4 regions of the Pseudomonas sp. NPDC089396 genome follow, and region 2 is predicted to be linked to each of the others. Evidence: riboswitches for the same ligand, from Rfam matches in the RefSeq annotation. Region 2 holds a riboswitch; each other region holds the start of a gene.
What was found. Region 2 has a riboswitch for cobalamin ahead of cobO (cob(I)yrinic acid a,c-diamide adenosyltransferase). Riboswitches for the same ligand answer to the same signal wherever they lie in the genome.

Region 1 (4,445 bases), on a different contig from region 2:
TGCCGCGGCGTAGTGCCAACCTGTGGCTGAGCAAGGGATTCGGCCAGCAAATGGAAGTGGGTATGGGCGCGCGCTATGTGGACGAGCGTTATGCCGACACTGCCAACACCCAGCGTGCGCCAGGGTACACCGTGGTCGATGCCAATATCGGCTGGCAGGTGCTGCCGGATGTGAGGTTGGGGTTGCAGGTGAACAACCTGTTCGACCGGGAGTATGTGGCTTCGGCGTTCAGCGGCACGCAGTGGGTGATGGGGGCGCCGCGGTCGTATTTTGCGACGGTGGATTACAGCTTCTGATTTGAGGTGACTGCACCGGCCCTATCGCCGGCAAGCCGGCTCCCACAGGGACACCACCGTTCTTAAAGCCGGTGGTGTCCCTGTGGGAGCCGGCTTGCCGGCGATAAGGCCCGCATGAACACCACAAAAACAACTTCCCTGCTTACCCCAAAAAGTTATAAGATAACATTTCATTTGACATTCATTCCTGCCTGCGACCCCTTCCATGACCAGTGCCGCCGCCACTCCCACCCAGCTCACCCAGCGCCTGCAGAGCATCGACGCCCTGCGCGGCCTGGTGATCCTGTTCATGCTCCTCGACCATGTGCGCGAAACCTTCTTCCTGCACCGCCAGGTCAGCGACCCGATGGCCATCGACGCCACCGACCCGTCGCTGTTCGCCAGCCGCACCCTGGCCCACCTGTGCGCGCCGGTGTTCGTCCTGCTCACGGGCCTGTCGGCCTGGCTGTACGGCGAGAAATACCAGGGCCGCAGCGATGTCTCGGCCTTCCTGTTCAAGCGCGGGCTGTTCCTGGTGGTGCTGGAGTTCACCCTGGTCAACTTCGCCTGGACGTTCCAGCTGCCGCCCAGTGTCATCTACCTGCAGGTGATCTGGGCCATCGGCATCAGCATGCTCGCCCTGTCGCTGCTGGTGTGGCTGCCGCGCCCCGCGCTGCTGGCCGTGGGGGCCGTGATCGTGGCCGGGCACAACCTGCTCGATGGCCTGCACTTCGGCGTCGAGTCCGCCCTGCACGTGCCCTGGGCGATCCTGCATGACCGTGGCTGGCTGGAGCTCTCCGAAAACCTGCGCCTGCGCACTTCCTACCCAGTGCTGCCATGGATCGGCGTGATCGCCCTGGGCTATGGCCTCGGTCCCTGGTTCGCCCGGGGTAGCGATGCGCAACAACGCCAGTATCACCTGCTGCTGGCCGGGGTCATCGCCCTGCTCGGCTTCATGGTGCTGCGCATCCAGAACGGCTATGGCGAAGCCCCCTGGAGCGGCTTCCCGACCGTGACCCAAACCCTGATGAGTTTCTTCAACATCACCAAGTATCCACCGTCGCTGCTGTTCCTGGCCCTGACCCTGGGCTGCGGCCTGCTATTGCTGCGTACCTTCGAGCGCGCCGGGCAGGCCCGCTGGATCAGCGCCCTGGCAGTGTTCGGCGCGGCGCCGATGTTCTTCTACCTGCTGCACCTGTACGTGCTGAAGCTGCTGTACCTGGCCAGCGTCGCCCTGTTCGGGCGCAACCACGGCGACTACTTCGGCTTCGACGGCATTGCCGCGGTGTGGCTCACCGCCGCGCTGCTGGCCGTGGCGCTGTACCTGCCGGTGCGCGGATTTGCCCGGCTCAAGGCACGCCGGCGCGATATCACCTGGCTCAAGTACCTGTGATTTAGCGTTTCACCCGGCGGCCTGATGGTCTACCATGCCGCCCGCCGGTTTCCACCATGGAACTAACAGGGAATCCCTGGCCCGCCCAAGGCGTGCCAAACGGAACTGCCCCCGCAACTGTAGGTGCCGAGCCCGCTCCATCGATGCCACTGGGTCAACCGACCCGGGAAGGCCGGAGCCGGGCGACGACGCACCAGTCAGGAGACCTGCCGGCCTACATTCACCAACCGGCGGGGTGTCCGGGATTGGCCATTGGTGCTGCCCCCGCTGCGTGCGGGGGCTCGGCGATGCCTGTCCGTGGGTTCCTTCCGTGAACTGTCCGATAGGAGATCGCCCAGCATGCAGCCCCGTTTCGCCATCCTGCTCGCAGGCCTCGCCCTGCTGACCCTGCTGGCGGCCGTGCTGGCCGGCACGGCCATTGGCGAAACCCAGTTGTCGCTGCGGCTGGTCTGCCAGGTGCTGGCCAACCACCTGTGGCAAGCCGATTACCCGGTCGACCCGATCGACGCCGGCATCGTCTGGAACTACCGCTTGACCCGCACCCTGGTCGCCGCCGCCTGCGGCGCCGGGCTGGCGACCTGCGGGGTGATCCTCCAGGCGCTGCTGCGCAATCCACTGGCCGAGCCGTACCTGCTGGGCTTGTCGGCAGGCGCCTCGACCGGTGCGGTACTGGTCGGCCTGCTGGGCCTGGGCAGTGCGGCCCTGAGCCTGTCCGCCGGTGCATTCATCGGCGCACTGACGGCCTTCGCCCTGGTGCTGGTGCTGGCCCGTGCGGCCGGCCCGAGCAGCCATAACGCCCAGGTGATCCTGGCGGGCATCGCCGGCTCGCAGCTGTTCAACGCCCTCACCGCGTTCCTCATCACCAAGTCGGCCACCGCCGAACAGGCGCGCGGCATTCTGTTCTGGCTGCTGGGTAACTTGAGCGGCGTGCGTTGGCCGTCGGTGTGGCTAGCGCTGCCCGCAGCGCTAGTCGGCTTGCTGGTGTGCCTGTGGCAGCGCCGCGCCCTGGACGCCTTCACCTTCGGCGCCGATTCGGCGGCCTCGCTGGGTGTTGCCGTGCGCCGCACGCAGTGGCTGTTGATCTGCTGCGCGGCGTTGGTGACGGCGGTGATGGTGTCCATTGTCGGCGCCATCGGTTTCGTCGGGCTGGTCATTCCGCACGCCCTGCGCCTGTTGCTCGGCCCCGGCCACAACCGCCTGTTGCCGGCCAGTGCACTGGGCGGCGCGCTGTTTCTGATTGCCGCTGACGTGCTGTCACGCACGCTGATTCCTGGTCAGGTGATTCCGGTGGGTGTGGTCACCGCACTGATCGGCGCACCGGTGTTCGCGCTGATCCTGGTCAGCCGCCGGGGACGCCCATGACGGCCATGACAGCGCTGCAACTCGCCCCTCTCGCCTGTCAGGGCTTGAGCTTTCAGTTGGCCGGTAACCTTGTACTGCGTGACATCGACCTGAGCGTGGTGGCAGGCGAAACCCTCGGCATCGTCGGCCCCAACGGCTCCGGCAAGTCGTCGTTACTCAAGCTTCTGGCCGGGCTGCGCACCCCGCAAAGCGGTAGCGTCCACTTGCTCGGCGAGCCTATCGCGCGCCTGCCTCGACGGCGTATCGCCCAGGTCCTGGCGCTGGTCGAGCAGCAAGCCGACACCCTCGATGCCATTCGCGTATTCGACGCCGTGACCCTGGGGCGCACGCCGTGGTTGTCGGCGTTGGCACCGTTTTCCCGCGAGGACCGCGCCATCGTCGAGCAGGCGCTGGCCGACCTCGATGCCACGCACCTGCGCACACGTCTCTGGGGCTCGCTGTCCGGTGGCGAACGCCAACGCGTGCACATCGCCCGTGCCCTGGCCCAGCAGCCCCAGGTGTTGCTGCTCGATGAGCCGACCAACCACCTGGATATCCAGCATCAGCTGAGCCTGCTGCACCGCGTCCAGGCGTTGCCGGTCACCACCCTGGTGGCCCTGCACGACCTCAACCAGGCGCTGACCTGCGACCGCGTGGCAGTGCTCGACCAGGGCCGCCTGGTTGCCCTGGGCAAGCCGTTGGATGTGCTCACCCCCGAACGCCTGCTGAGCACCTTTGGGGTGCACGGCCACTACCTCACCGATCCCTTCGACGGCGCGCGCTTCCTGCGTTTTCGCGTCCCCTGAACCAGGAAGCTGCCCCATGCGCTCCACAGCCCTGCTGCTCGCCAGCGCTTTACTGCCCGTTGCCGCGCTTGCCGAATCGGTGCAATCGCAAAGCCGTGGGCTGGTCGAAGACAGTAACTGGAGCTTGCTCAACCGCACCGTGTACGACCAGCGTGACTACAAGCATGGCGGGCGCAACAGTGCCGCCCGCAATGCCTACAAGCCGCGTAGCGAACGCAATGGCCTGGCTGAAGAATGGGCCTACGGTTTGATGGGGACGCTGCAGTCCGGTTTTACCCAAGGCTTGATAGGCGTGGGAATCGATGCCCATGCCTACCTGGGCGTACAGCTCGACAGCGGTGGTGGCCGGGCGGGCAAGGCGCGCCTGCTCGGTGTGGACAATGACGGCCACCCGAAGAATGAGTACAGCCGGGGCGGCGCGGCGGCAAAGTTGCGCCTGTCCAACACTGTGCTGTCCTATGGCGAGCAGCGGGTGAAGACGCCGGTGTTCAGCTCATCCGACAGCCGCCTGCTGCCGGAAACGGCAACCGGGTTCTTCTTCTCCAGCAACGAAATCGACACGCTGAAACTGGTCGCGGGGCACTTCAACGAAAGCACCGACCGTAACGCCTCAAGCCATGATCAGGGCTT
Region 2 (4,445 bases):
CGCCGCCATCAGCCTGCCGCGTACGACCCGCGAGATGATCGTCATGCGCGCGCCCACCGTTGCTTCCAATGCGCTGCAATCGGGCGATCTGGTGTTCTTCGCCACCGGTGGCGGTTCGCAGGTCAGCCATGCAGGCATCTACGTGGGTGAGGGGCGCTTCGTGCATGCGCCTTCCGCAGGTGGCACGGTACGTCTGGACTACCTGTCCAACAGCTACTGGGCCAAGGCCTACCTGCAAGCCAAGCGGGTGATTCCACCGGGGCACCTGGCGCAGAACCCCTGAGCGCAGCGGGTGGCTATCGCACTTTGCTCACCCGCCAGACCACATTGCCCACATCATCAGCGACCAGCACCCCACCGTGCTGGTCGCTGGCCACCCCGACCGGCCGCCCCATGGCCTTGCCTTGGTCATCGAGGAATCCGCTCAGCAGGTCTTGCGGTTTGCCTGCCGGCTTCCCGGCGCTGTCGAACGGCACGAAGATCACCTTGTAGCCACTGTGCGGCTTGCGGTTCCACGACCCATGCTGGCCAATGATCGCGCCTTGCCCAAAGGGCGATGGCAGGGCTCCCGGCTCGATGAACATCAGCCCCAGTGACGCGGTGTGCGGCCCCACGGCATAGTCCGGCGCCAGGGCCTGCGCGACCTTTTGTGGATCCTGCGGTTGTACCCGCTCGTCCACATGCTGCCCGTAGTAGCTGTACGGCCAGCCATAGAAACCACCGTCCTTGACCGATGTGATGTAGTCAGGCACCAGGTCGCTGCCGATCTCGTCGCGCTCGTTGACGGCCGTCCACAAGGCGCCGCTGCGAGGCTCCCAGGCCAAACCATTGGGGTTGCGCAGCCCTGAGGCATAGATCCGGTGCTGGCCGCTGGCCGGGTCCACTTCCCAGATCGCTGCGCGGCCTTGCTCCTGATCCATGCCGTTCTCACCGACGTTGCTGTTCGACCCGACGGTGACATACAACTTGGTGCCAGTGGGGTTGGCGATCACATTCTTGGTCCAGTGATGGTTGAGCGGACCACCCGGAAGATCGACGACCTTCTGGCCTTGCTCGCGGATCTGCATGGCGCCGGGTTCGTAGTGGAAACGCAGCAAACGATCGGTATCGGCGACGTAGAAATCCTTGCCTACCAACACCATGCCAAAGGGTGAATTGAGGCCTTCGATGAAGGTGCTGCGCATTTCCGCGACACCATCATGGTCGGCATCGCGCAGCAGGGTGATGCGGTTGGGGCTGGGCACCGCCGCGCCTGCACGTTTCATCGCCTTGCCCATGACCCAGCCACGGATGCCCTTGCCGTCTTCCGGCTTGGGCGGGGCGTTGGTTTCGGCCACGAGCACGTCGCCATTGGGCAATACGTACAGCCAGCGAGGATGATCGAGCCCTTCGGCGAAAGCGGTGACCTGGGTGCCTGTTGCCGCCATGGGTTTGCGCCCCTCTGGCCAGCCGATGGCGGGGGCGATGTTGACGGTCGGGATCAGCGTCTTGTTAGGGGCGGGCAACTGCGGCGCAGGGCCTGTGCCGTCGATCACCTCCAGGTGGGCGGTGTCGCCACAAGCTGCCAGGCAGGCGCCGAGCGCCCACGGTAAGACTATGCACATGCGCTTCATGGTCACCACCCTCGGAGTTTGGTCCATGACTATTCTGAGCTTGCCCCGTTGCCGGTGGTTCATTCGGGCGAGGCTGCAGGCGCCCATGAGCAAATCGTCCCGGTCGATTGACGCTCCCGGTGCAACCCTCTAACCTTCGCGGCGTGTTTCAGGTGCCCTGCCAGCCTCGACTGGGCAGGGTGAAACTGGGAAGCCGGTGGGCGCCAGCAAGGCGCGATTCCGGCGCTGCCCCCGCAACGGTAGGTGAGTAGCAGGCCGCGCAGGGCCACTGGATGCCAGCATCCGGGAAGGCGCGCAGGCTTGGGCCAAGGCCCGCTCACGAGCCCGGAGACCGGCCTGTCACTGCCAACGGCATCACGGAGGGTGATGCGCGGTGCACCGTGGCGTCCGGCCACGGCCCCTGCGCGTTCTCCGTCTGCCTGTCTATCGACCTGTCGCCGCTCTTTCGTGGCGTCAGCCTGCGGAGAACCCTGATGAGCGAACCCACCGACCGCGACGAACGCCACCTCGCGCGCATGCAGCGCAAGAAGGCGATCATCGACGAGCGCATCGCCAATTCCCCTAACGAATGCGGCCTGTTGCTGGTGCTGACCGGCAATGGCAAGGGCAAGAGCAGCTCGGCCTTCGGCATGCTCGCCCGTGCTCTTGGCCACGGCATGCAGTGTGGCGTGGTGCAGTTCATCAAGGGCCGCAACAGCACCGGCGAGGAGCTGTTCTTCCGGCGCTTCCCCGAGCAGGTGCGCTACCACGTGATGGGCGAGGGCTTCACCTGGGAAACCCAGGACCGCCAGCGCGACATCGCCGCCGCCGAAGCGGCCTGGGCCGTTTCCCGCCAGTTGCTGCAGGACCCGTCGGTGCAGTTCGTCGTGCTCGATGAGCTGAACATCGCCCTCAAGCATGGCTACCTCGACCTTGACCAGGTGCTCGGCGACATCCAGGCCCGGCCACCGATGCAGCACGTGATCGTCACCGGCCGCGCGGCCAAGCCCGAAATGATCGAACTGGCCGATACCGTCACCGAGATGGGCATGCTCAAGCACGCGTTTCAGGCCGGTATCCGCGCCCAGAAGGGCGTGGAACTGTGAGTCAGAGCCGCCATTGCCCGGCTGTATTGATCGCGGCACCTGCCTCTGGCCAGGGCAAGACCACTGTCACCGCCGCCTTGGCACGCCTGCACCGCAACCTCGGGCGCAGGGTGCGGGTGTTCAAGTGCGGGCCAGACTTTCTCGACCCGATGATCCTCGAGCGGGCCAGCGGTGCGCCGGTGTACCAGCTCGACCTGTGGATGATCGGTGCGCAGGAAAGCCGCCGCCTGCTGTGGGAAGCGGCAGGCGAGGCCGACCTGATCCTCATCGAAGGGGTGATGGGCCTGTTCGACGGCACGCCGTCGAGCGCTGACCTGGCGCGCCACTTCGGCGTGCCGGTGCTGGCCGTGATCGATGGTACGGCCATGGCCCAGACCTTTGGTGCCCTGGCCCTGGGCCTGGCGCGTTACCAGCCTGACCTGCCATTCGCCGGCGTGTTGGCCAACCGGGTCGGTAGCCTGCGCCACGCACAGCTGCTAGAAGGCAGCTTGACCGAGGGCCTGCGCTGGTATGGCGGTCTTTCGCGCGAGCGCGGCATCGAGCTGCCCAGCCGCCACCTGGGCCTGGTGCAGGCCAGCGAACTGAATGACCTGGATGCGCGCCTGGACGCCGCCGCCGAAGCCCTGGGCGCCAGCTGCGACGCCGCCTTGCCTCCGCCGGTGGCCTTCGCCGAGCCCGAGCCGCAAGCGTGCGCTGCGTCGCTGGCCGGCGTGCGCATCGGCGTGGCGCAGGATGAAGCGTTTGCCTTCACCTACCGTGCCAACCTCGATCTGCTGCGCACGCTCGGTGCGCAGCTCGAATTCTTCTCGCCACTGCACGACCGTGAGCTGCCGGAGGTGGACAGCCTGTACCTGCCAGGCGGTTATCCGGAGCTGCACCACCACGCGCTGGCTGCCAACACGTCGATGTGCAAGGCGATCCGTGCCCACCATGATGCGGGCAAGCCCTTGCTGGCCGAATGTGGCGGCATGCTTTACCTGCTCGATGCCTTGACCGATGTGGCGGGCGAACGCGCCGAATTGCTCGGCCTGCTGACGGGCGAAGCGACCATGCAGAAGCGCCTGGCAGCCCTGGCCCTGCAATCGGTGGAATTGCCGGAAGGGACCTTGCGCGGCCACACCTATCATCATTCGCTGACCAGCACCGAACTCGAGCCGATTGCCCGCGGTCTGAGCCCCAATGGCGGGCGCGGCAACGAAGCGGTGTATCGCCTGGGCCGCCTGACGGCCTCCTATGTACATTTCTATTTCCCCTCCAACCCCGATGCGACGGCGGCGCTCTTGCAACCATGAGCGAACACGCTTACAGCGCCGCCGAGCGCGCCGCGATCTACCGGGCGATTGGTGAGCGACGTGACATGCGCCACTTCGCTGGCGGCACGGTAGCCCCTGAACTGCTTGGCCGCTTGCTCGCGGCCGCGCATCAGGCGCCCAGTGTCGGCCTGATGCAGCCCTGGCGCTTCATCCGTATCAGCCAGCGTGACCTGCGCCAACGCATTCAGGCACTGGTCGAGCAGGAGCGGGTGCGCACGGCCGAGGCCCTGGGCGAGCGTTCCGACGATTTCATGAAGCTCAAGGTCGAAGGTATCGCCGACTGTGCCGAAGTGCTGGTGGCCGCCTTGATGGACAACCGCGAGCCCCATGTTTTCGGCCGCCGCACCCTGCCCGAGATGGACCTGGCCTCGCTGGCCTGCGCCATCCAGAACCTGTGGCTGGCGGCCCGGGCCGAGGGACTCGGCATGGGTTGG
Region 3 (4,445 bases), on a different contig from region 2:
CCGAGTTCGCCAACAAGACCGCCTACGCCCCGGTGAACGTCGACAGCGTGGCCAAGCTCGACAAAGACCTCGCGCAAAACCTGCCGACCGCCTACGCCCAGGACCAGGTCACCCTGGACTTCGCCTACTGGGCGAAGAACGGCCAGGCCATCGCCGCGCGCTGGAATGAGTGGCTGGTGAAATGAAAGTCGCCATCAACGCCCTGCACAACGCGCAAGGTGCCCCCACGGGCGCCGGCGCCCCGGGAGCGGCCCCTCGCCGCGAACCGCTGAACCGCCGTTGGAAAGGCAGCCGTAACCTGCTGCCCGCCCTGCTGTTCCTTGGCCTGTTCTTCTTCGCCCCGCTGATCGGCCTGCTGCTGCGCGGTGTGCTGGAGCCGGTGCCGGGGCTGGGCAACTACGAGCAGCTGTTCGCCAACTCGGCCTATGCGCGGGTGCTGTTCAACACCTTCTCTGTGGCCGGCGTGGTCACCCTGATCAGCGTGCTGCTGGGCTTCCCGCTGGCCTGGGCGATCACCCTGGTGCCCAAGGGCTGGGGCCGCTGGCTGCTGAACATCGTGCTGCTGTCGATGTGGACCAGCCTGCTGGCGCGCACCTACTCGTGGCTGGTGCTGCTGCAAAGCTCGGGGGTGATCAACAAGGTGCTGATGGCCCTGGGCATCATCGATACCCCGCTGGAGATGGTGCACAACCTGACCGGCGTGGTGATCGGCATGAGCTACATCATGATCCCGTTCATCGTGCTGCCGCTGCAGGCGACCATGCATGCCATCGACCCGATGGTGCTGCAGGCCGGCTCGATCTGCGGCGCCAGCCCCTGGACCAATTTCTGGAAGGTGTTCCTGCCGCTGTGCCGCTCGGGGCTGTTCTCCGGTGCGCTGATGGTGTTCGTGATGTCGCTCGGTTACTACGTCACCCCGGCCCTGCTCGGCGGTGCGCAGAACATGATGCTGCCCGAATTCATCATCCAGCAGGTGCAGTCGTTCCTCAACTGGGGCCTGGCCAGCGCCGCCGCCGCACTGCTGGTGGTGATCACCCTGGTGCTCTTCTACCTGTACCTGAAGCTGCAGCCGGAATCCCCGGTCGGCAACGCGAGGTAATCCGCCATGCTTCTGTCACCCAATGCCATGGGCCGCCCACTGCGCACGGGCCTGTACCTGACCACCGGGGTCATCGCCGCGTTCCTGCTGCTGCCGGTGGTGTTCATCGTGCTGCTGTCGTTCGGCTCCTCCCAGTGGCTGGTGTTCCCGCCACCGGGCTGGACCTTCAAGTGGTACGTCCAGTTCTTCGCCAACCCGGAGTGGATGGACGCTGCACTGGCCAGCCTCAAGGTCGCCGTACTGACCACCGTGTTCGCCGTGCTGCTGGGCCTGCCCACCGCGTTCGCGCTTGTACGCGGCCGCTTCCCCGGCCGTGAGATGCTCTACGGCCTGTTCACCATGCCGATGATCGTGCCGCTGGTGATCATCGCGGTGGCGGTGTACGCGCTGTTCCTCAAGCTGGGCTACACCGGCACGCTGTTCGCCTTCGTGGTCAGCCACGTGATCGTCGCCCTGCCCTTCACCATCATCTCGATCATCAACTCGCTGAAGCTGTTCGACCAGTCGATCGAGGATGCCGCGGTGATCTGCGGGGCGTCGCGCCTGCAGGCGATCTTCAAGGTGACCTTCCCGGCGATTCGCCCGGGGATGATCGCCGGTGGCCTGTTCGCCTTCCTGGTCTCGTGGGACGAGGTGGTGCTCAGCGTGATGATGGCCAGCCCCGACCTGCAGACCCTGCCGGTGAAAATGTGGACCACCCTGCGCCAGGACCTGAGCCCGGTGATCGCCGTCGCTTCGACGCTGCTGATCGGCCTGTCGCTGATGGTCATGGTTATTGCCGCCGCCTTGCGCCGGCGCACCGAAGTCAACGCCTGAGTGCCCGGAGACAACAACAATGAGTGCAGTGATCAAAGACAACGCGCACAACAAGACCCTGGTCAGCCTGCGCGGCCTGAACAAGCACTACGGCGACTTCACCGCCGTGGACAATCTGGACCTCGAAATCCAGGACGGCGAGTTCCTCACCTTCCTCGGCTCCAGCGGTTCGGGCAAGTCCACCACCCTGTCGATGCTGGCCGGTTTCGAAACGCCCAGCAGCGGCGAGATCCTGGTCGAGGGCCAGTCGCTGGTGAACGTGCCGCCGCACAAACGTGACATCGGCATGGTGTTCCAGCGCTACTCGCTGTTCCCGCACCTGAACGTGCGCGACAACATCGCCTTCCCGCTGGCCATCCGCAAGCTCGGCGCCGCCGAGATCAACAAGCGGGTCGATGCCATGCTCAAGCTGGTGCAGCTGGAGAAGTTCGCCCACCGCAAGCCGTCGCAGATGTCCGGTGGCCAGCAGCAGCGTGTGGCGATCGCCCGCGCGCTGGTGTACGAGCCACGCATCCTGCTGATGGACGAACCGCTCGGCGCGCTGGACAAGAAGCTGCGCGAAGACCTGCAGGACGAGTTGCGTCAGCTGCACCGGCGCCTGGGCATCACCATCGTCTACGTCACCCACGACCAGGAAGAAGCCATGCGCCTGTCCCAGCGCATCGCCATCTTCAGCCACGGCAAGATCGTCGGCCTGGGCACCGGCTACGACCTCTACCAGAACCCGCCCAATGCCTTCGTCGCCTCGTTCCTGGGCAACTCGAACTTCCTGCGGATCAAGGCCAGCAGCCACGGTGCCGGCAGCTTCGAAGGGCAATCGGTGGCCATACGCCTGACACCTGGCCTGGCGGCCGGGCAGGAAGCACTCATCATGGTGCGCCCGGAAAAAGCCCTGGCCCTGACCGTCGACCAGGCCGCGCGCGAACCGCTGCCGGCGGGCTGGAACGAGGTGATTGCCAAGGTCGGCGAAGTGTTGTTCCTCGGCGAAAGCCAGACCTGTCATGTGATGACGCCAGGCGGCAGCGAACTGACCGTGAAAGCGCTGTCCGCCGCCGGCATGCCGATGCAACCGGGCGACACAGTGAAAGTGCGCTGGGCGGTGGCCGATGCCTGCATCTACACCGAGTGGGCAGAGAGCGATTTGAGCAAGGCGGCGGGTGCCCACTGACCGTCAGCCGCAGGTAAAGGATTGACGCGCGTCCCGACCAATGGTCAGATGCGCGCCAGTTTCAGGTGTCCTGCGCCGCCGCGCGCAGGGTGAAACGGGAAGCCGGTGCGTCGTGGTCCACGACAAGTCCGGCGCTGCCCCCGCAACGGTAAGCGAGCGACGCCTTCGACACACCACTGTGCGCCTGCATGGGAAGGTGAAGGCGTCATGACCCTCGTAAGCCCGGAGACCGGCCTGAAGCTTCACTTGGCAACCCGCGGTGGGCGGGCGCAGGCCGGTATCCGCGTGCGCGGCCTGCGTGCGCGGTTCGCCTTTGCGTGTTTTCCACCGGGATCCATTCATTCCTGCAGTAGTGGAAAGACATGTCCCGTTTCTTCAAGCTTCACCCTCTGGCGGCCTGCCTGGCCGTCTCCTTCCCGGCCTTGGCCGACGAGCACGACAGCCAGGTGCTGGCACTGCCCTCCACAGCCATCACCGATACCCGCGATCAGCAGCACGTCGACCTTGCCACGCCGACCGAGGCGGGTTCGCGCCTTAACCTGAGCGCCCTGGAAACCCCGGCCAGCACCAGCAGCATTACCGACGAGCAGATTCAGCAGCGCAATAACCTCACCGTGCAGGACGCCGTGACCCGCTCGCCGGGCATCACCTTCATCGGCAACCCGGGCGATGGCGGCACCGGCCTGTCGGCGCGTGGCTTTACCGGGCATGGCTCGGTGATGACCCTGTTCGACGGCGCGCACCTGTTCACCGGCGCAGGTACCCAGACCTTCCCGGTCGACCCGTGGATGGTCGAGCGCATCGATGTGATCCGTGGCCCGGCCTCGGTGCTGTATGGCGAGGGCGCCACCGGAGCGGTGATCAACGTCATCCCGAAAAAGCCCTTCGCCGGTGAAATCCACAACCACCTGCGCCTGGGCTACGGCTCCTGGGACCGCCAGCAACTGGGCCTGGACAGCGGCGGCAGCCTCAGCGAGCGCTTGAGCTATCGCCTCACCCTGAACCAGCAAGCCGGCAACGGCTGGGTCGACCGCACCGATTCGCGCAGCCTGGCCCTGAGCGCCGCGCTGCGTTTCGACGCCAGCGACGACTTGAGTTTTACCCTGGCCCATGAGCGTGGCGATGCCGAGCCTGCCAACTACTACGGCACGCCGCTGATTGACGGCCATTACCGCAGCAGCCTGCGCAAGAAGAACTACAACATCCAGAACGACGTGCAGCGCTACCACGATGAATGGACCCGCTTCACCACCGACTGGACCCTCAGCGACCAGGTCAGCGCCAGCAACCAGCTCTACTACATCAAGAGCCGCCGCCACTGGCGCAACGCCGAGAACTACAGCTGGGACGTCGATCGCGAGC
Region 4 (4,445 bases), on a different contig from region 2:
GTCGCTAGCTTGCCCGGTCAGCACCATGATCTTGGGGGTAGGCTCCAGCTGCTGAAGGCGCTTGATCACCTCCATGCCATCCAGGCCCGGCAGGCCGATGTCCAGTATCACCACATCGGGCCGTAGCTCGCGCGCTACCTGCGCCACTTCGCTGCCGTTGCCTACCTCGCCAACCACACGGAAGCGCTCACGCTCCAGCAGCAGGCGCATGGACAGCCTGACGATGGGGTGGTCGTCGACGATCAACACTGTTGTCATGTAGTTAACTCCTGTCGGAATGTGGTCCGTTTCCTGTGCTTAATCAGGAATACGACTGCAAGTTCTTTCTGCAGCGCAGCACGATACGGCCATTCCGATTCCTTGGTAATGGCGAGTATAGAACTGTTGAACAAGCAAGCAGGAGTTGTGGAAAATTCCTACAACGTGTCGGAAGAGGCATCGCCCGGACGCGGCGATGCCGGGTGTCGCTGGGCCGTTACTTGCAGGCCGAGTGGGGCTTTAGGACGCGATGCGTCGATGCCGGGTTGTTGCTCAATGCCAGGCCAACCCGTGTGGGGCGGGGCAGCAACTGGCCAGAGCAGTTCGGGCAACGGCCCTGGAAGCGCGTTTCGGTGCAGTTACGACAAAACGTACATTCGAACGAGCAGATGAATGCCTCTGGGCTATCGCCCGGCAAGTCGGCATTGCAGCATTCGCAATTGGGGCGTAGCTCCAGCATGGGCGTGACTCCGGTACGCAGGGGACAGTTTTGCAGTCTGCTATGGCGGGCGTACCGGTGGCAATGCTCACCCGCCGGGGCGGTACAGATGCGCGTGCCCGGCGCGGTACAGGGCCGACGCGGCGAACGGTGTGTCGCCCAGTACATGGCCGACGAGGATCAGCGCTGTACGGCGAAAACCTTTGCTGGCGACCTGTTCGACGATATCGGCCAGGGTGCCGCGAACCCAGTCCTGGTCCGGCCAGGTGGCGCGATGGACCACGGCGATCGGGCAGTCGGCGCCATAGTGGGGGCGTAGTTCCTCGACGATTCGCGGCAGGTGTTTGACGCCCAAGTGAATGGCCAGGGTCGCACCATGGCGGGCCAGGTCGCCCAGTTGCTCCCCGGCCGGCATGGGTGAGCTGTCGCCGTAGCGGGTCAGAATGACCGTCTGCGCCACGTCCGGCAGGGTCAGTTCGCAGCCCAGCAAGGCGGCACTGGCAGCGGTCGCCGTGACCCCGGGAATGATCTGGTAGTCGATGCCCAGCTCACGCAAGTGCTGGATCTGTTCGCCGATTGCGCCGTACAGGCTGGGGTCGCCACTGTGTACACGCGCGACATCCTGGCCCTGTGCATGGGCAGCTCGCATGGCCTCGATGATCTGTTCGAGGTGCAGCTCGGCACTGTTGATGACCGTCTCGGCCTGGTGGCCTTCGAGTACCGCCGCCGGTACCAGGGAGCCGGCGTAGATGATGACCGGGCACTGTCGGATCAGGCGCTGCCCCTTGACTGTGATCAGATCCGGGTCGCCAGGGCCGGCACCGATGAAGTAGACCGTCATGGAAATTCCTTGCAGAAGAATGGTTGAAGCGATTATCCGCCACAGGCCAGGGCGACGGTAGCCGGCCCGTGGCTTTGCCGCGTGACCCGCAGTCTGGCCGAGCCAAGCTCGCGGCTGGCCAGCGCCAACGCCGTGCTTTCGGCAACGCCCCAGCAGCCGCTGTGGGCATAGGCCGGTGCTGAGCGATGGCTGAGGAGGGGTTCGAATGCCTGTAGCTCGCTGGCATCGAATATCACCAGGATCAAGCCGTGACGCAGGGCCAACTGGCGCAGCCCTGGTTCATCGGCTTTCAGGCTGATAGTGGCAATGCCACGCAGCGCCTCAAGTGCCAGGCCTTGTGAAGCCAGGCTCTGGCGCAGCAGGGCATCGAGGACGTCCACCGGGCAACCTCGACGGCAACCGAAGCCGGCGTACAGCGCCGGCAGCGGCGTTTCAAGGTCCATCAGGCCTGTTGGGCACGACGGTAGAACCAGGCGCTGAGCAGGCCCAAGGCCAGCCAGAACGCGGCATTGGTGAGCCAGGAGGCAATCTTGAACTGGGTTTCCAGTGCGTCGGGCGCCAGGCTTTGGTGCACCTCAGGCTGCGGCGCACCGATGACGTGGGGCACTACCAGCAGCACCACGCCGACGGCCTTGAGCAGCCAGTGCCGGGAGAACACCAGCAGTGCCAGCCCCAGTGCGGTAGCGGCTGCGGTGCCGATCCACCAGCTCTGGCGTTGGCCGAGGTCGGCGGCGGCGGTACCGGGTAACTCGGGTGGCAGACCCAAGGTCGGGGCCAGGCAGAACACCGCGAAGCCGGCCAGGCCCCACAGCGCACCGGTGCTGACCCGATTGGGTTCGCGCAGGCTGTACAGGGCGACCAGGATCAGGGCGAAGCCAACGGCCACTACCAGGTTGCCCCCGGTGGTCGAGAGAATGCGTTGCCAGCCATCTTCGGGCGACCAGGCCTCTGCACTGTGTTCATGGGCCGCAACGGCCGCGCCGTCATGGCTGTGGTGTTCAGCGGCGGGGGCTGCCGACTCGTAGGTTTCCGCCTGGAGAATCAACGGGGCGACCCAGAAGCTTTGCAACAGGGTCAGCAGCAAGGCTGCGAGCAGGCCGCTGAACCCAGCGGTGCGGGCAATGCGCTTGATCATGGGGCAGGCCTCAGTGGCAGGGGAATGCGGCGCTGTGGCGGGTGTCGTGGGCGGCGTTGTGCACGGCCTCGATGTGCGAGAACCCGGCGAAATAGACCAGGCACAGGCCCAGCAGGCTGGCACCTACGGCGATGACGACGCGCTGGCTGAGGGTGACGGGGGTGGCGATGCTGTGCTTGGCGCTGGAAATGGGCATGACGCGTTCCTCTGTTGTTTTAAGCTCAACGGGCAAGCGCGGCAGCCCCGGACGCGAAGCGCCCAAGGGAATGCGACAGCGCCCGCCCACCGCGGGGTGTTCATGTGACGCCAGGCCGGTCTCCGGGCTTGCGAGGAGGAGCAGGGCTCCTTGGAAAGCGTCACCTTCCCATGCCGAACGACGTGGCACAGTGGTCTAGACGCTTCGCTCGCTTACCGTTGCGGGGGCAGCACCGGCCTGGTCCGGCCCCGCTCGAGGGCCTGCGACGCACCGGTTTCCCGTTTCACCCCCGAGGGGGCACCTGAACGCAAGACGTAAGGAGAGCACGAGGCAGGGTTTGCGTCAATTGGTTGCACTTTATTACTGGGAGCGCGGCCCATCGCCGGCAAGCCGGCTCCCACAGGTACAGCGTCGCCCTTGAGCAATGCGCTGTACCGGTGGGAGCCGGCTTGCCGGCGATGGGCTGCAAAGCAGCCCCAACAAAGTTGCAGCGAGCTTGCTCGCGCTGCGCTCGATCTTTGCGCCACCACAAAACGCAAGCCATGAGTTGACCACCCGCCACCCCCCGCGTAGCCTTGCCGCTTCGAGGTTCTTCGGCCAGGCCGAAGCTAAGACGGGAACGCGGTAAAAGCCGCGGCTGCCCCCGCAACTGTAGGCACCGGCAACGGATCGACACAGCCACTGCGCCAAAGGCGCGGGAAGGCGTCATCCTGCCAGCCCCCTGAATGATGGGGGCCGGAACGGTGCAAGCCAGGAGACCTGCCTCGTCACGTTTTCGACTTTCAACCGGGCGGGGTGATCCGGTGGCGAACGAGCCCGGCCGGCCTGGCCCGCGGCTTTCGTCCCGTGTGCCCGCGCCAACCTGCCAAGGGCAACGCGACATGAAAACACTGGCCAAGCTCCCCGTCACCATCGTCACCGGCTTTCTCGGCTCGGGCAAGACCACCTTGCTCCGGCACATGCTCGACAACGCCCAGGGCCGCCGCATCGCGGTGATCGTCAATGAATTCGGCGAGCTCGGCATCGACGGCGAAATCCTCAAGCAGTGCAGCATCGGCTGCACTGAAGAAGAGGCCAGCGGCCGCGTCTACGAGCTGGCCAACGGCTGCCTGTGCTGCACCGTGCAGGAAGAGTTCTTCCCGGTCATGCGCGAACTGGTTGCCCGTCGCGGCGACCTGGACCACATCCTCATCGAAACCAGCGGCCTGGCGCTGCCAAAGCCGTTGGTACAAGCCTTCCAGTGGCCGGAAATCCGCACGGCCTGCACCGTCGACGCGGTGATCACTGTGGTCGACAGCCCGGCCGTGGCCGCCGGCACCTTCGCCGCTTTCCCGGACCAGGTCGACGCCCAGCGCAAGCTCGACCCCAACCTGGACCACGAATCGCCGCTGCATGAGCTGTTCGCCGACCAGTTGGCCAGTGCCGACCTGGTGGTGCTGAACAAGGCTGACCTGATCGACGCCGAAGGCCTGGCCAAGGTCCGTGCCGAAGTGGCCGAAGAGCTGCCTCCAGCGGTCAAGGTCATCGAGGCCAGCAGTGGCCGTCTGCCACTGGACGTGCTGCTGGGCGTGGGCGC

Region 1: another riboswitch for cobalamin. It lies ahead of ACIPZB_RS26110 (FecCD family ABC transporter permease); the one in region 2 lies ahead of cobO (cob(I)yrinic acid a,c-diamide adenosyltransferase).
Region 3: another riboswitch for cobalamin. It lies ahead of ACIPZB_RS26120 (TonB-dependent receptor); the one in region 2 lies ahead of cobO (cob(I)yrinic acid a,c-diamide adenosyltransferase).
Region 4: another riboswitch for cobalamin. It lies ahead of ACIPZB_RS10055 (CbtB-domain containing protein); the one in region 2 lies ahead of cobO (cob(I)yrinic acid a,c-diamide adenosyltransferase).

What each region holds. Positions count from the first base shown of each region.
Region 1 is NZ_JBIVIC010000021.1:20,663-25,107, reverse strand. It holds gene ACIPZB_RS26120 (TonB-dependent receptor) at 1-296, shown strand, start outside; gene ACIPZB_RS26115 (DUF1624 domain-containing protein) at 502-1,668, shown strand; cobalamin riboswitch at 1,697-1,897, shown strand; gene ACIPZB_RS26110 (FecCD family ABC transporter permease) at 2,008-3,030, shown strand; gene ACIPZB_RS26105 (ABC transporter ATP-binding protein) at 3,027-3,815, shown strand; gene ACIPZB_RS26100 (OprD family porin) at 3,832-4,445, shown strand, end outside.
Region 2 is NZ_JBIVIC010000007.1:322,574-327,018, reverse strand. It holds gene ACIPZB_RS15935 (C40 family peptidase) at 1-283, shown strand, start outside; gene ACIPZB_RS15930 (PQQ-dependent sugar dehydrogenase) at 297-1,613, opposite strand; cobalamin riboswitch at 1,747-1,968, shown strand; gene cobO (cob(I)yrinic acid a,c-diamide adenosyltransferase) at 2,087-2,698, shown strand; gene ACIPZB_RS15920 (cobyrinate a,c-diamide synthase) at 2,695-3,990, shown strand; gene bluB (5,6-dimethylbenzimidazole synthase) at 3,987-4,445, shown strand, end outside.
Region 3 is NZ_JBIVIC010000021.1:25,939-30,383, reverse strand. It holds gene ACIPZB_RS26140 (ABC transporter substrate-binding protein) at 1-185, shown strand, start outside; gene ACIPZB_RS26135 (ABC transporter permease) at 182-1,099, shown strand; gene ACIPZB_RS26130 (ABC transporter permease) at 1,106-1,915, shown strand; gene ACIPZB_RS26125 (ABC transporter ATP-binding protein) at 1,935-3,083, shown strand; cobalamin riboswitch at 3,130-3,336, shown strand; gene ACIPZB_RS26120 (TonB-dependent receptor) at 3,446-4,445, shown strand, end outside.
Region 4 is NZ_JBIVIC010000004.1:404,457-408,901, forward strand. It holds gene ACIPZB_RS10030 (response regulator) at 1-258, opposite strand, end outside; gene ACIPZB_RS10035 (DUF1272 domain-containing protein) at 476-718, opposite strand; gene cobM (precorrin-4 C(11)-methyltransferase) at 786-1,538, opposite strand; gene ACIPZB_RS10045 (cobalamin biosynthesis protein) at 1,571-1,963, opposite strand; gene ACIPZB_RS10050 (CbtA family protein) at 1,981-2,673, opposite strand; gene ACIPZB_RS10055 (CbtB-domain containing protein) at 2,684-2,869, opposite strand; cobalamin riboswitch at 2,965-3,189, opposite strand; cobalamin riboswitch at 3,439-3,651, shown strand; gene cobW (cobalamin biosynthesis protein CobW) at 3,751-4,445, shown strand, end outside.